One region of the Phycicoccus sp. genome, then DNA from elsewhere that is predicted to be linked to it. Evidence: predicted binding sites of a transcription regulator. Region 1 holds the regulator's gene; each other region holds the start of a gene.
What was found. The regulator LexA, encoded in region 1, represses DNA repair genes until DNA is damaged. The targets are predictions, from matches to a motif close to TCGAACANNTGTTCGA.

Region 1 (3,320 bases):
ACGGTGACCTCGACGTCGTCGAACCAGCCGTCGGGCAGGCGCCCGGTGAACCACTTGGCGGCGTCGTCGGCGTTCGGCAGGTCACCCTGCTGCCAGCCGCCGGGCCGGCCGTGGCCGAACCCGCGGCGGCCACCCGGACCGCCACCGGGGCCGCGGCGGCCACCGGGACCGCGGTGGCCCCACGAGCCGCCGCCACCGCCGCGTGGCGTGGGGTCGCTCGTCGGGTCGGGATCTGGTCGGTGTCGCATGATTGCCTCCTTGCAGTGATTACTTCATTACATCACTGCACAACGCCGAGCGCCACAGCCCTGTTCCCCGGGCACGCAGGAAGGCCGCGGCCGGCGTCCCGGACCCGTCCACGAGGACGGGACGGTCCCTCCCCTCGCGCCCGGTCGGTGGTCACGAGGGGAGGGACCGCTGCGCACCCGGACATGCGGTGCCGCGGCCTCCCTGCAGGCGGCGCCCCCGCCGCCGGCCCCACCGCCGCGGAGCGAGAGCCGGCGGCGGCGGGGAGTGCGACCCGGGGACCCTCTGTGTATCCCCGGGCCGCACGTCTACTCCCCCGGACTGAGGCTCTGGTGGACCAGCGCTGCCGTGAAGGCGCCGTGCCACCCGCCCGAGAGGACGGACCCACGCGCGCCGCAGCCGCACGACCACACCCACCGGCCCTGGCCGCCGCACTGGACGACCGGATGGTGTGTGACGCGATAGCTGCTGCGCCGTCTGGTCCGCATGCGCCGAGTCTCCGCCGCCGCGCGACGGCGCCGGAACCCGCCACGCCGGGTCGGGGCCGCACGGGTCCCCAGATAGGGCAGGTCGGTCGATGCGGAGTCCTCCGTTCGGCCGAGTGTCGGTGACGGATGGGGCGGACGTGACCGCAGCGACGCGCCGCCGACGTCACGCGAGGACCCTGCGGCACAGTCGAACTTGTCGCGCGGCCGCGGCCGACGGCGCCGCCCGAGGACCTTGCGGCACAGGCGAACTTGTCGCCGGGCCGGGGCCGACGGCGCTGCGCGAGGACCCTGCGGCACCGGCGAACCGCTCGCCGCGCCGTCGTGCAGCGCCGTCCCGACGCGCCCTCCCAGGGCACAGCACGGAGGGCGTCGCCTCTCCTGCACGGGAGGCGACGCCCTCCGGCGTCCGGAGCCGGGTCGAGGGACTCGGACGCAAGGGACCGTCGCGGCGGTGCGCGCCGCCGCGCGGTCGGTTCGTCAGCCGCGCGGGATGACGAGCTCCTGACCGGCGCTGACCTGGGCGGTGCTCAGGTCGTTGGCCAGCTGGATGGCGAGGACGCCCTCGCTCATCGAGAGCTGCGGCAGCTCGTGCGCCGCGATCTCGGAGAGGGTCTGGCCGGCGCCGACGAAGACGACGTGGTCGGGCTCGAGGGCCGTGGCGCTGCCCTGGCCGCGCAGGCCGAGCAGCACCGTGACGAGGAGCGCCGCGAGGACGAGGAGGACCAACCGGCCGCGGGCCGTCAGGCGCAGCGCACCGCCACCGGAGACGGCCGCCTCGCCGCCGCCGGGGAGCACGACGAGGTGCGGGCGCCGCGGCGCCGCGGAGTGGGGGTGGCCGAGCTCGGCGGGCTCCCAGGCGATCGCACTCATCATGTCCTCCATCCCGGCCGCGAGGGCGACCGTCGAACCGGTGTTCGATAGAACGTCTGTACGAGTTGTAGCACGGATGTTCGAGGCGGACAAGACACGCGTCGAAAGAATGTTTGAATTCTCTGTTCGACGTCCGTACGATGTCCGCATGCGGATCAGACTGCACGGCACCACCGACACACCGTCTGACCTGCACAAACACCGACATGGCTCCGCGCACCGCGCGGGCGCCGCAGCGTAAGGGGTCGAGATGGCACGTCCGAGGAACGCCGACATCCACGAGATGCCCGACCGCGGCGACGGCGGCGAGCTGACCCACCGCCAGCGCAAGATCCTCGAGGTGATCCGCAACGCCGTCGACCGGCACGGGTACCCCCCGAGCATGCGCGAGATCGGCGAGGCCGTCGGGCTGACCTCCCCCAGCTCGGTCGCCCACCAGCTCTCCGCGCTCGAGCGCAAGGGCTTCCTCCGGCGCGACCCCAACCGGCCGCGCGCCATCGAGGTGGTCTCCCCCGACCGCGCCGGGTCGGGCTACCGCCGCCCCGAGCCGGAGGACATCGACGTCACCGGCATCGGCGACGAGCGCCCCGAGGCCTCGTACGTCCCAGTCCTCGGCCAGATCGCCGCCGGCGTGCCGATCACCGCCGAGGAGGTCGTCGAGGACGTCTTCCCGCTGCCCAAGCAGATCGTCGGCGAGGGCTCGCTCTTCCTCCTCAAGGTCGTCGGCGACTCGATGGTCGACGCCGCCATCTGCGACGGCGACTGGGTCGTCGTCCGGCAGCAGCCGACCGCCGAGAACGGCGACATCGTCGCGGCGATGCTCGACAACGAGGCGACGGTCAAGACCTTCAAGCGGCGGGACGGCCACGTCTGGCTGATGCCGCACAACCCCGCCTTCGAGCCGATCGACGGCGACCACGCGACGATCCTCGGCAAGGTCACGGCCGTCCTCCGCCGCGTCTGACCTCGGGCCGGCGGCGACGCCGACGCGGCACGGGCGCAGGGCCGGCCGGTCCGCCCTGCGCCCGGTCCCGACCTCAGAGCAGGCCCGCGACGAGGACCCCGTGGTGTCCGGCGACGACCCCGTCGCCGAGGTAGAGGGCCAGGTAGCCGAGGACCGCGAGCAACCCGAGCGCCAGGCCGGCGAGCGCGGCGCGCTCCCCCACCTCGCGGGTCCGGCCTGCGTTGCCGAGGACGGCCGCGGCGACTCCGAGCACGAGCGGAACCCCGGACCAGAACGCCGGGAGGGTGAGCAGCACGGCGACGACCCCGACGGCGAGCGACGGACCCCCCGTGCTCTGCCGTCGGAGCAGGCGGGGCACGACCACGCCGAGGACGACGCCAGCCGCGACGACCTGGACAGCGGCCATCGTCAGCAGCTCTCCCCAGCCGTCGGCCCCGAAGGCGGTCCAGAAGACGCTGACGACGAGCGTGGCGACGGTGGTCGCGAGCAGCGGTGGGTGGGCGGTGGATCGGGTGGCAATGGTGGTGGACGACATCGGTCTTCCTCTCATGGTGTGACGGACGTCCGCCACGGTGCGACACCGCCCTCCGCGCTGTCGTCACGACGACGAGCGACCGGTCTGTCGCCCCCGAGGACCATCTCGCGGTCATCCTCCGAGGTGACGCCGGAGGCACGTGTGCCCACTACAGTCGGCGCTCATGGGCACGGCCCGGCTCCGCCAGCACCCGGACCTCGTCATCGCCGTCGCGATC
Region 2 (3,320 bases), on a different contig from region 1:
CGTCCGCACTCGACCTCGAGGGTGGAACCGGCGGGGGGCCACCGCAGTCGGAACATCGTGCGTCCCCTCGAGTTCCGCTCCCTCCTGCACGTCGGCGCAGCCCGGCGTGCGCTGCGCCGCGTCCGGCAGGTGCTGCGGCGCGCCGGTTCGACGGTCGAGGTCGTGCGGCACGTCGTCGGGGGCGTCGCCGGCTGCGCTCTGGTCGTCCTCGGTCTCCTCCAGGCGCCACCTGCGTGGCGGGCCGCCCACGCCGACGGTGTCCCCGGGACGTTGCGGATCACCGCGGTCGACTGCACCGGCAAGGGACCGTGCTCACGCAGCGGTGACTTCCTCGGTGAGGACGGGGACGTCGTGCTCCTCGACGTGGGCCTGGTCGGCGCCGGCGGGGACGTCGGGGACACCGTGGCCGCGTTCTACGAGGGCGACCCCACCCAGGTGTACGGCTCGGGGTGGGGCGGCACGCTCGAGGCCGGCCTGATGACCGGTGGCGGCGCTGCCGTCGTCGGCCTCGCCAGCCTGCCGGTCGTCGAGGCGGTCTGGCTGCGTCGACGCCCGCCGACCGGTCGCCACGCCCGCCCCGCCTGACCGGCTCAGGCCGCGGTGCACTCGGGGACGTCGGGCAGGGGTGGGTCGAACCAGGGGAGCGCATCGTCGTCCTCGCCCCCGGGGTCGGCGGTGAGGAGGGCCGCCGGGACGGCCGGCGCCCGGCCCGGCGGGGCGGGGCCGACGATGCGGTCGTAGGAACCGGTGGTGAGGTCCCAGACGACGTGCCGGCCGCGGTCGTCCGGGTGCTGCCGGACCTCGGCAAACAGCCGGCGGCGGTGGACCGTGGTGTGGTGTCGTGGGCAGAGCAGGGCGGCGTTGGAGGCGTCGGTCGCGCCGCCCTCGGCCCAGTGGCGGACGTGGTGCGCCTCGCACCAGCTCGCCGGCGCGGTGCATCCGGGGAAGGTGCAGCCCCGGTCGCGCAGCCAGAGGTGGCGGCGCTGCCCGCGGGTGAACAGCCGGGCGGCACGGCCGAGCACGAGGGGCTCGCCCCGCAGGCCCAGGAGCTGGGGGACGAGGGTGGCGTCGCAGCCGAGGCGGCGGACGGCGAGGGCGGTGAGGGGCGTGCCGTCGGCGACCGTGCCGATCGCCTCCCCGGCACCGCGCGTGGCCACGAGGTCGGCCAGCGGGATCGTGACGTGGAGGACGGCGCTCGAGCCGGCGACCGCCTCCGGCCCGTCGGCGGGGCCGGCGGAGGCGCGGCGGCAGACCTCGGTCAGGGCCTCGCCGAACCGCTGCCCGGCCGGCCGGAGGTCGGCCTCGCGGGTCTCCGGGTTCGGTGCCGGGGGGGACAGCGGGCCGATGGCCGCCTCGAGGGTGGCGGCCTGCTCGGGCGTCATCCACAGCTGGTACTCCGTGAGGTCGCCGGACTCCACGTGCGGCATCGACAGCCGGGCGGCCGAGCCGAGGCGCTCGTGGAGGTCGTCGAACACGCCCGCCCGACCGTGCTCGGCGAGCAGCCGGGGCCGCAGCCGGCGCATCATCGACGGGCCCCAGTCGGCCGCGAGGTCGACCAGGGCGCTCGTGACGGTGGGGACGGCGGCGTCCTGCAGCAGCGGAGCCAGCCGGGTGGCCTCGCGCAGGACCGCGCACCCGGTGGCGGCCTCGATCCGGCCGGTGCGCACCGCCTCCCAGACCAGCCCGAGCGGTGACCGCTCGTCCGGGACCGGCGCGGCCGGCCCGGACCCCGCCGCGGCGAGGTCGACGGCGAGCCGGGCGACCGACGCGGCACCGCCCTGCCGCAGCGAGGGCGCGCGCTGGCGCAGCCAGCCGTGCACCTCGGACCCCGCGACCTCACCCCGGCCGGACGCCTCGGCCGCCACCTGCGTGCGGGCCGCCGAGGCCAGTGATGCCACGTCGTCGAGAAGGCCGACGAGCTCGGCGAGCTGGGGCCCCGGAGGCGCGCACCAGGTGCTCGCCGAGGCCCTCGAGCGCCGCCCGTGCGTCCTCGATCGTGGAGCGTCGCTCCGCGAGTTCGAGGGTCCCCCTGGCCATGCCCCAGTGTACCGAACACACGTTCGACAGTCAAGCGATCGGGGGTCGATTCCTGCCGAGTTCGCTTTCAGCAGAACGACTTCCGGAATCCTCGCTACCGTGTCAGGTCTGGATGCGGCTGCCCCGGCGACCGCTTCCGTCCACGACCTGACGAGGGCGTCAGGGCAGCGGACCTCGGGCCGGAGCGGCCGCCGCGGCCCTCGACTCCGCCGCTCGCTCGGCGGCCTCGGACGCGTCGAACGGCAGCTCCTCGTACGCGTCGCCGAGTCGGACCACGCCGCCCTCCAGCACCCGGAAGACGGTGCCGGCCCGGTCGTGCATCGCGGCGGCCGCGCCCGGCCCGACCTCGTCGTCGAGGATGCGGCACGGCGCCGCCACCCGGACCACCTCAAGCAGCACCGCACCGAGCTTGGCCTGCGCGCCGGGCACCGAGACGACCCGCCCCCCGGACACCGTGACGTTGCGCCGCGTCCCCGACGGTGGCACCGGCGACCCGAGCCGCTCGGCCGCCTCGGCGAGCTGGTCGGCCGACTGCACCGTCACGTGCCGGTGCCGCGAGCCGTGGTACCGGTCCCCGACGATCCCGGCGCCCGCCTCCACCACGACCTCGTCGACCGACCGCACCGGCAGCCGACGACCCGGCGCCACGTGCAGCCCGACGACGACGCGACCGGTGGGTTCGGGGACGACGGACTGAGGCACTCGTCCATCATCAGCCACCGCGCACCACCCCCGACCGCCCCGGACCCACCCCCGACCGCCACCGCCCGGGCCCCGAGGGGAGGCAACACGCAGGCCGACCGGTGCCCTGCCCGGCGTGTTGCCTCCCCTCGGGGGTCCCGGTCCCCACGCCCGGCCCCCAGACCGCTCCCGTACGCTCGACGCCGTGCTGCGGACGGCCCTGACCCCGAGGCTGCTCGGGCTGCTCGGGCTGGCCCTCGTCATCGGCGTCGTCTTCGTCCAGCTCGGCCGCTGGCAGCTGGGCGTCGCGGAGGGGAAGGCGCGCGAGGACGCGGTGGCGGCCGCGCGCGCCGCCGCCCCCGAGCCGCTGACCGACCTCATCCGCCCGCACGAGAGGTTCCCCGGGGAGATCTCGGCGCACCCGGTGACGGTCACCGGTCACTACGCCGAGGGGCAGCTGCTCGTCCCGGACCGCCGGCTCGGCGATCGCACCGGCTCGTGGGTGCTCACCCCGTTCGTCGTCGACGCCACCGGGGCGACCCTGCCGGTGCTCCGCGGGTTCGTCACCGACCCCACGCGGGCCGGGGACCCGCCCACGGGCA
Region 3 (3,320 bases), on a different contig from region 1:
CGACGAGGACGAGGAGGTCGGTGCGGTCGATGTCGGGGACCGGGAGGAGGAACTGGTGGCCGTAGAGGGCGTGCGCCACGACGTGGTGCGGCAGCTGGTCGACCGAGGTGGCGGAGTACCGGTTCCTCGTGCGGAGCAGCCGGACGAGCGACGGGTGGTGGGTCAGCGCCCCGAGGCTGTGCACGTTGGGGTTCCCGAGGTACACGGCGAGGGCGTCGTCGCCGTGCTCGCGCTGCACGCCGGCCATCAGCGCGGCGGCCCGTCGGATCGCGACGTCCCACGTCGCCTCGTGCAGCTCGCCGTCGGTACCGCGGACCAGCGGGCGGCGCAGCCGGTCGGGGTCGTCCTGGATCTCGGGGAGCGCGAAGGCCTTGGGGCACAGGTGTCCCCGGGAGAGCGGGTCGGCCTCGTCACCCCGGATGCGGCCCACCTTCCCGTGCTCGTCGAGGTCGACGACCAGCCCGCACATCGCTTCGCAGAGCGTGCACGAGGTGCGGTGGACCGCCGCGGCCGTCATCGGGACCGGGGCCCGAACGAGGGGGACTCGCGGCGCAGTGCGGCCTCCCGAGCGGTCTTCGTGTTGCGGCGGCCGAGGAGCCTCGCCTGCTCGAGCCGCTCGCGGGCGAAGGTGCGGCGTGGACCGGACGACCACGTGCGCTCGAAGAGGCGCTTCGTCGCGGCGACCGAGTCCGGCGACCGGGTGGCGACCTCCTCGAGGAAGCGGGTGGCCGCGACGAACGGCTCGTCGTGCACCTCGCTGGCCAGTCCGAGCTCGACGGCGCGCGTGCCGCTGACCACCTCGCCGGTCATCGTCAGGCGCTTCGCGACGTCGAGGTGCACCTGCTGCGAGAGCGCCTGGACGCCGCTCATGTCGGGGACGAGCCCCCACCGTGCCTCGAGGACCGACCACTGCGCGTCAGGGGTGGTCATCCGCAGGTCGGCGGCGAGCGCGATCTGGAGCCCGCCGCCGTAGCAGTGGCCGTGCACCGCGGCGACGACAGGGACCGGCAGGCGGCGCCAGGCCCAGCACGCCTCCTGGAAGAGGTTGGTGCCCCGCCACGGGCGGGAGACGAAGGCGCGCGCGACCCGGGGCGGCTCGCGCAGCACGGTGGCGAAGTCGAGTCCGGCACAGAACGAGTCACCCGCGCCACCGAGGACAACGCCCCGGAGGGTGCGGTCGGTCCGGAGCGAGCGCGCCGTGTCCACGAGCGCCTCGAGGGTGTCGAGGGTCAGGGCGTTGAGCTTCTCGGGGCGGTCGAGGCGGACCTGGGCGATACCGCCCTCGACGGTGCAGGAGACCGGCGCGGACATGCGGCCAGCGTACGGGCGCGGACAACCCCGCGGTCGAGGGCGGCGGTGACGACCGGGCCGAGGGGGTCCGGATGCCTGCTCGAGCCGTCTGTCAATCCGCGGTAACACTTTGTCCCACAGGCGAATTTATCACCTCGAACACTTGTGCGAGGACGTCTGGGAGGGTAGGATCGATTCACGAGGGGAGGGGGAGCCGATGACCACCAGCGCAGGACCGCAGGACGTCGTCGACCTCGCGCGCCGAGCCGCCGAGCTGCTCGGTCCCGCCCTCGAGTCGTCACCCACGACCGGGTCCCGCGAGGACTGGGCAGCGGCCCTCACAGGACTCGGGGCCCTCGCGGCTCGCGTCGAGGCGGCTCGCGACGTGGCGCTCGTCCGGCTGGCGGCGATCGAGCCCGAGGTGCTCGACGACGGCGAGCTGGTCGAGACCCACCGCACCCCGGGCCATGTCGCCCTCGACGCACCCGCCATCGCATCAGGGGCGCTCTGCGTCGGCGCCGTCCAGGCCGAGCGTCTCGTCCGCGAGGCCGTGCGCCGGGCCGCCGACGGTCCCGAGGGCAGCGACACGAGCACCGGCCTGGGCGGGCTGCACGCGGCGATGGCGGCCGGCCGGCTCGACGCCTACCGCGCGTCCGTCGTGGCATCCGAGCTCGAGGAGGCATCCCCCGCCCTGGCGGCCGCGATCGTCGCGGGCCTCGACGAGCACCTCGAGCGGGAGGATGCCACGCGCCTGCGGCGTCGGGTCCGCCGGATGCTCGCCCGGGTCGGCCCCGAGGTCCTCCGCCGGGCGGCCGACCGTGCCCGAGAGGGCTGCTCGCTGCGGCGGTGGGCCGCCGAGCCGGGCGTCGACACGTGGCTCGGGACCTTCCCCGCCGAGGACGCCGCCCGCGCCTGGGCCGCCGTCGACGCCCTCGCCCAGCAGCACGTCGCCGACGGCACCTGTGCCACCGTCGAGCGTGCCAGGGCGCAGGCCCTCATCGACCTCGTGACGGGCAACGCGACCATCGACCTGCGCGTGGTCCTCACCACTCCCGTCGAGAGCGCTGCCGGCCCCACGCCTCCGACCACGCCCGCAGCTCCCGGCGACCTCGTCGAGGTTGGCGTCTCCCGCACCACGCAACCCGTCCTCGTCCCGCGCGAGTGGCTCGCTCGTACGGTGTCGGCCGCGCCGACCAGCTGCTCGCCCTGCCACCCCGACTCGGGCGCGCTCGTCGACCCCGACGGCGAGCTCGCCACCGAGGCCTACCGCGCCGGCTCCCGGCTCACGGACCTGGTGCGCACCCGCGACGGTCGGTGCCGCTTCCCCGGATGCCATGTCGCGGCCCGCTTCTGCGACCTCGACCACGTCGTCCCGTGGCCCGTCGGCCCGACCGCCGCCGCAAACCTCGCCTGCCTCTGCCGCCGGCACCACCGGGTCAAGCAGCGTCCGGGATGGTCAGCGGTTCTGGCCCCCGACGGGTCGATGACCTGGACCGACCCGACCGGCCGCACCCGCACCACCCACCCGCTCGACGCCCTCGACCCCGTCGTCCTCCCCGACGCCGGGACCGACGAGGACGGTCGGGTGCAGTCCCCCTCGCGGCACGACGACGAGGCACCGCACAGCGCGCTCGAGTTCCGGCTCGAGCACGCCCTCGCCGGACAGGGGCTCCCGCCGCCGGGCTGTCGGTTCGACCACCCGTATCCCCAACGCACGGTGACGGTCAGCTCGTGCCACACCCGTGCCCACGGCAAGCCCCCACCACCGACGGCGCCCCCGTTCTGATCTGTCCGTTTGCCGATGGGCGTCCGGACTGCCGATGAGCGCCCGTCGCCTCTGCCGCTGTTGGACACGCACCGCGGGTGGCTAGGGTCTGGATCGTGAACCACATCGAGCAATGACGGCCCCAGCCCGGGGCCGTCCCTTCTCGTGGAGCTCGACATGAACGTTCGCCCTCTCTGGACTCCCGTGTGCCGCGCCGTTCTCCAGGCGTCGGGCCACCGCTTCTGCTGCCACATCCCGGGTTGGC
Region 4 (3,320 bases), on a different contig from region 1:
CAGCCCGGATGGGCCGGGGCGACCGCGTACAACCGCGGCCAGGTGCTCTACCGCGTCGCCGAGGTGATGGAGGGCCGCCGCGCGCAGCTCGTCCAGGACGTCCGCGACTCCGAGGGGCTGACGCCGGCCCGCGCCGAGGCGGTCGTCTCGGCGGCGATCGACCGGTGGGTCTGGTACGCCGGCTGGGCCGACAAGTACCCGCAGGTGCTCGGCGGGCTCAACCCGGTCGCCGGGCCGTACTTCGACATCTCGGCGCCGGAGCCGACCGGGGTGGTCGCGGTGCTCGCGCCGCAGGCGTCCTCGCTGCTCGGGCTGGTGTCCGTCGTGGCGCCGGTCGTCGTGTCCGGCAACACCTGCGTCGTGCTCGCGTCCGAGGAGCGGCCGCTGCCGGCCATCGACCTCGCCGAGTGCCTCGCGACCTCCGACGTGCCGGGCGGCGTGGTCAACGTCGTCACCGGGCGCACCGCCGAGGTCGCGCCGTGGCTGGCCTCCCACCGCGACGTCAACGCCATCGACCTCACCGGCGCCGCCGACGCGCCGGGGGTCGAGTGGGGCGAGCTCGAGCTCGCGGCGGCCGAGAACCTCAAGCGGGTGCTGCGCCCCGGGGGGTCCGGTCCGGAGGCGGTCGAGCCCGACTTCGAGCCGACCCCCGACCTCTCGCGGCTCTCGGCGTTCCTCGAGACCAAGACCGTCTGGCATCCCAAGGGCCGCTGACTCCCGTTCTCCTCCCCGAACGTGTGTGAAGGACGTCGGCATGTCGACGGTCTTCACACACGTTCGAGGGAGGACTAACCCCCTGAAGGGGGGTCGAGTGGTCATACGGTCCGGGGATGGCTGACACGACCACCCTCTCGACCGCGCTCGACCAGCTCGTCGACCTCCTCGGGGACGTCGACGACGACACCGCCGCACGCACGACCCCCTGCTCCGACTGGACGGTGGCCGAGCTCGCCGACCACGTCGTCCACGGCACGCACAACTTCGCCCGCGGGGTGCGCGGGGAGGACGTCGACTGGGCCGCCGCCGCGCCCTCGGTCTCGGGCGGCCGCGCCGCCGCGATGCGCGCCGCGGCCGACGACCTCCTCGCGGCGTGGGCCGACGCCCCCGAGGATGCGGACGGTCCCCCGCGGGAGTGGCAGTGCTCCGAGCTGGCGGTGCACACGTGGGACCTCGCCCGGGCGCTCGGGGTCGACACGGCGGACCTCGACCAGTCGGTCGCCGAGAAGGGTGGCGAGTTCATGCGTCCGTCGCTGACCGACGAGAACCGGGGCAGCGCGTTCGGCCCGGAGCGCCCGGCGCCGGAGGGGGCCGACGCGTACACGAGCCTCGCCGCGTTCGACGGCCGCGAGGTCTGATGGAGCGCGTCCGCGAGTCGATGCCCTGACAGTGAATCCCGTTCTGCTGAGGGCGAACTGTCGTCCACAGGGGCTTGTCGTTCGAACGTGAGTTCGGTACGATGAGGCATGGACAGGGGGAGCATCTCGAGCCGCATCGCGGCACTCCGCGAGGAGTGCGCGCGGCTGGGTCGTGAGCTGGCCGAGGACGGGTCGGGGCTGGCGCCGGAGGACGCGTTCGCGCTCGCCGGGGAGGCCCAGCACCTGGCCAACTCCGCGGACGGCCTGGTCGCGGTGGCTGCCTCGTGGGGGGCTCGGGTCGAGGTGCGCCTGTCCGGGAGCGGTCCGGTGGAGCGGGTGCACCCGGTGGGGTTCGTGGACCCGATGTCGGCGTCGATGTTCTGCCTGGAGGCCGGGCTGACCGAGGGGGTTGCCGGTCGGAAGGTGACGCTCGGTGCCACGCTCGGCGAACGGTTCCCTCACGTGCGCCGCCTGCTCTTGCAGGGCGAGGTGACGGCCGTATCGGCGCAGAAGGTCGTCGACGCGTGCGCCGGCCTCGACGTCGACGCCTGCCTGCGGGTGGATGCCGAGCTCGCTGGCCGGCTGGCGGGGATGGACCCGGCCCGGGTGACCTCGGAGGCGCGACGGGTGGCGACGCGGGTGGCGGCCGACCAGGTCGCCGCCCATGCCGCGACCACGAAGCGGGGCCGGTGCGTCGAGGTGCGGGCCGGGGTGGACGGGCTGACCGACTGGTTCGGCTCGCTCCCCACCGCCACGTCGGCGGCGATGTGGTCGGCCGTGGAGAAGCTCGCCGGGCAGTACCGGCAGGTCGACGCCGACCTGTCGCTGCCCGAGTCACGCGCGGATGCGCTGGCCGACCTGGTCCTGCGGAACGTGACCGTCTCCGCGCAGGTGACGCTCGGGGTGCCAGTCGTCACCGACCAGTCCACCCCGGAGCCCACACAGGGTGAGCGGTTCCGGGTCGAGTGGGACGACGAGGACACCGTCGTCGACGCCGTCACCGGTGAGGTGACCCGGTACGCCGACCTCGAGCCCGGCTCCCGCGAGGAGCTGTCCTGGCGGGAGGAGCCGCCGGAGCCGACCGGGGACCTCATCACCGTCATGGCCGCGCTGGGGCCGGGGTCCTGGGTCTCGGGGGCGCAGCTGCCGGGCGTCGGCTGGGTGGACGCCACCACGATGGCCAGCCTCCTCAAGACCCTCCCGCTGGAGGTCGCCCGAGCCGTCCTCGACGCCCCGACCGGCACCCTGGCCTCCCTGACCACCGCCGCCTACCGGCCCACCAAGGCCATCGCCGACTTCGTCAGGACCCGCGACGGCACCTGCCGGATGTGGGGCTGCTCGAGACCGGCTGCGCGCTGCGACGTCGACCACTGCCGACCCTGGCCCGACGGGCAGACCATCCCCACCGAGCTCGAGTCCCTGTGCCGGCACCACCACCGGTTCAAGCAGACCGGCCGATGGCGACCGGTCCTCGACCCCGACGGCACCCTCACTTGGCACGGCCCCAACGCCGCGACCCGCACCACCGAACCCGAGCACCGCCGTGTGCCCGGCCCTGGAGCGGTGAGTTCGCGTCCCGAGACCGGTCAGATCATGGACCACCCGTTTCCGCACCACCGAGGAGAGCCGTGAAGCTGTTGCTCACGTCAGGCGGCGTCACGAACGCCACGATCCACGCCGCGCTCGTCGAGCTGCTCGGCCGACCCGTCGAGGAGGCCCGCGCCCTCTGCATCCCGACCGCGCAGTGGGGCCACCCGATGTGCGGGCCCGGCAGCGTGCAGCGGGTCGTGGGCGGCGGGGCCGGGTCGCCGCACCTCACCGGGCTCGGCTGGGGGTCGCTCGGCGTCCTCGAGCTCACCGCCCTGCCGAGCATCGGCGAGGAGCGCTGGCTGCCGTGGGTGCGCGACGCCGACGTCCTGCTCGTCGACGGCGGCGACGCCACCTACCTCGCGCACTGGATGCGCG

Region 2: a site for LexA is predicted at 2,049-2,064, ahead of PKA89_RS00735 (DUF222 domain-containing protein). Genes of this name have one in related genera too.
Region 3: a site for LexA is predicted at 1,446-1,461, ahead of PKA89_RS15695 (HNH endonuclease signature motif containing protein). Genes of this name have one in related genera too.
Region 4: a site for LexA is predicted at 1,437-1,452, ahead of PKA89_RS01360 (DUF222 domain-containing protein). Genes of this name have one in related genera too.

Annotation. Positions count from the first base shown of each region.
Region 1 covers NZ_DAOLAC010000056.1:11,755-15,074, forward strand. The annotation lists gene PKA89_RS19605 (hypothetical protein) at 1-248, opposite strand, end outside; gene PKA89_RS19610 (LysM peptidoglycan-binding domain-containing protein) at 1,212-1,604, opposite strand; gene lexA (transcriptional repressor LexA) at 1,855-2,568, shown strand; gene PKA89_RS19620 (hypothetical protein) at 2,642-3,103, opposite strand; partial or broken gene PKA89_RS19625 (hypothetical protein) at 3,267-3,320, shown strand, end outside.
Region 2 covers NZ_DAOLAC010000001.1:157,044-160,363, forward strand. The annotation lists gene PKA89_RS00730 (hypothetical protein) at 58-585, shown strand; gene PKA89_RS00735 (DUF222 domain-containing protein) at 591-1,898, opposite strand; gene PKA89_RS00740 (MOSC domain-containing protein) at 2,197-2,739, opposite strand; gene PKA89_RS00745 (SURF1 family protein) at 2,924-3,320, shown strand, end outside.
Region 3 covers NZ_DAOLAC010000031.1:13,817-17,136, reverse strand. The annotation lists gene PKA89_RS15705 (molybdopterin-dependent oxidoreductase) at 1-517, opposite strand, end outside; gene PKA89_RS15700 (crotonase/enoyl-CoA hydratase family protein) at 514-1,311, opposite strand; gene PKA89_RS15695 (HNH endonuclease signature motif containing protein) at 1,508-3,076, shown strand.
Region 4 covers NZ_DAOLAC010000001.1:289,834-293,153, reverse strand. The annotation lists gene PKA89_RS01370 (aldehyde dehydrogenase family protein) at 1-714, shown strand, start outside; gene PKA89_RS01365 (maleylpyruvate isomerase family mycothiol-dependent enzyme) at 831-1,355, shown strand; gene PKA89_RS01360 (DUF222 domain-containing protein) at 1,464-2,987, shown strand; gene PKA89_RS01355 (Type 1 glutamine amidotransferase-like domain-containing protein) at 2,984-3,320, shown strand, end outside.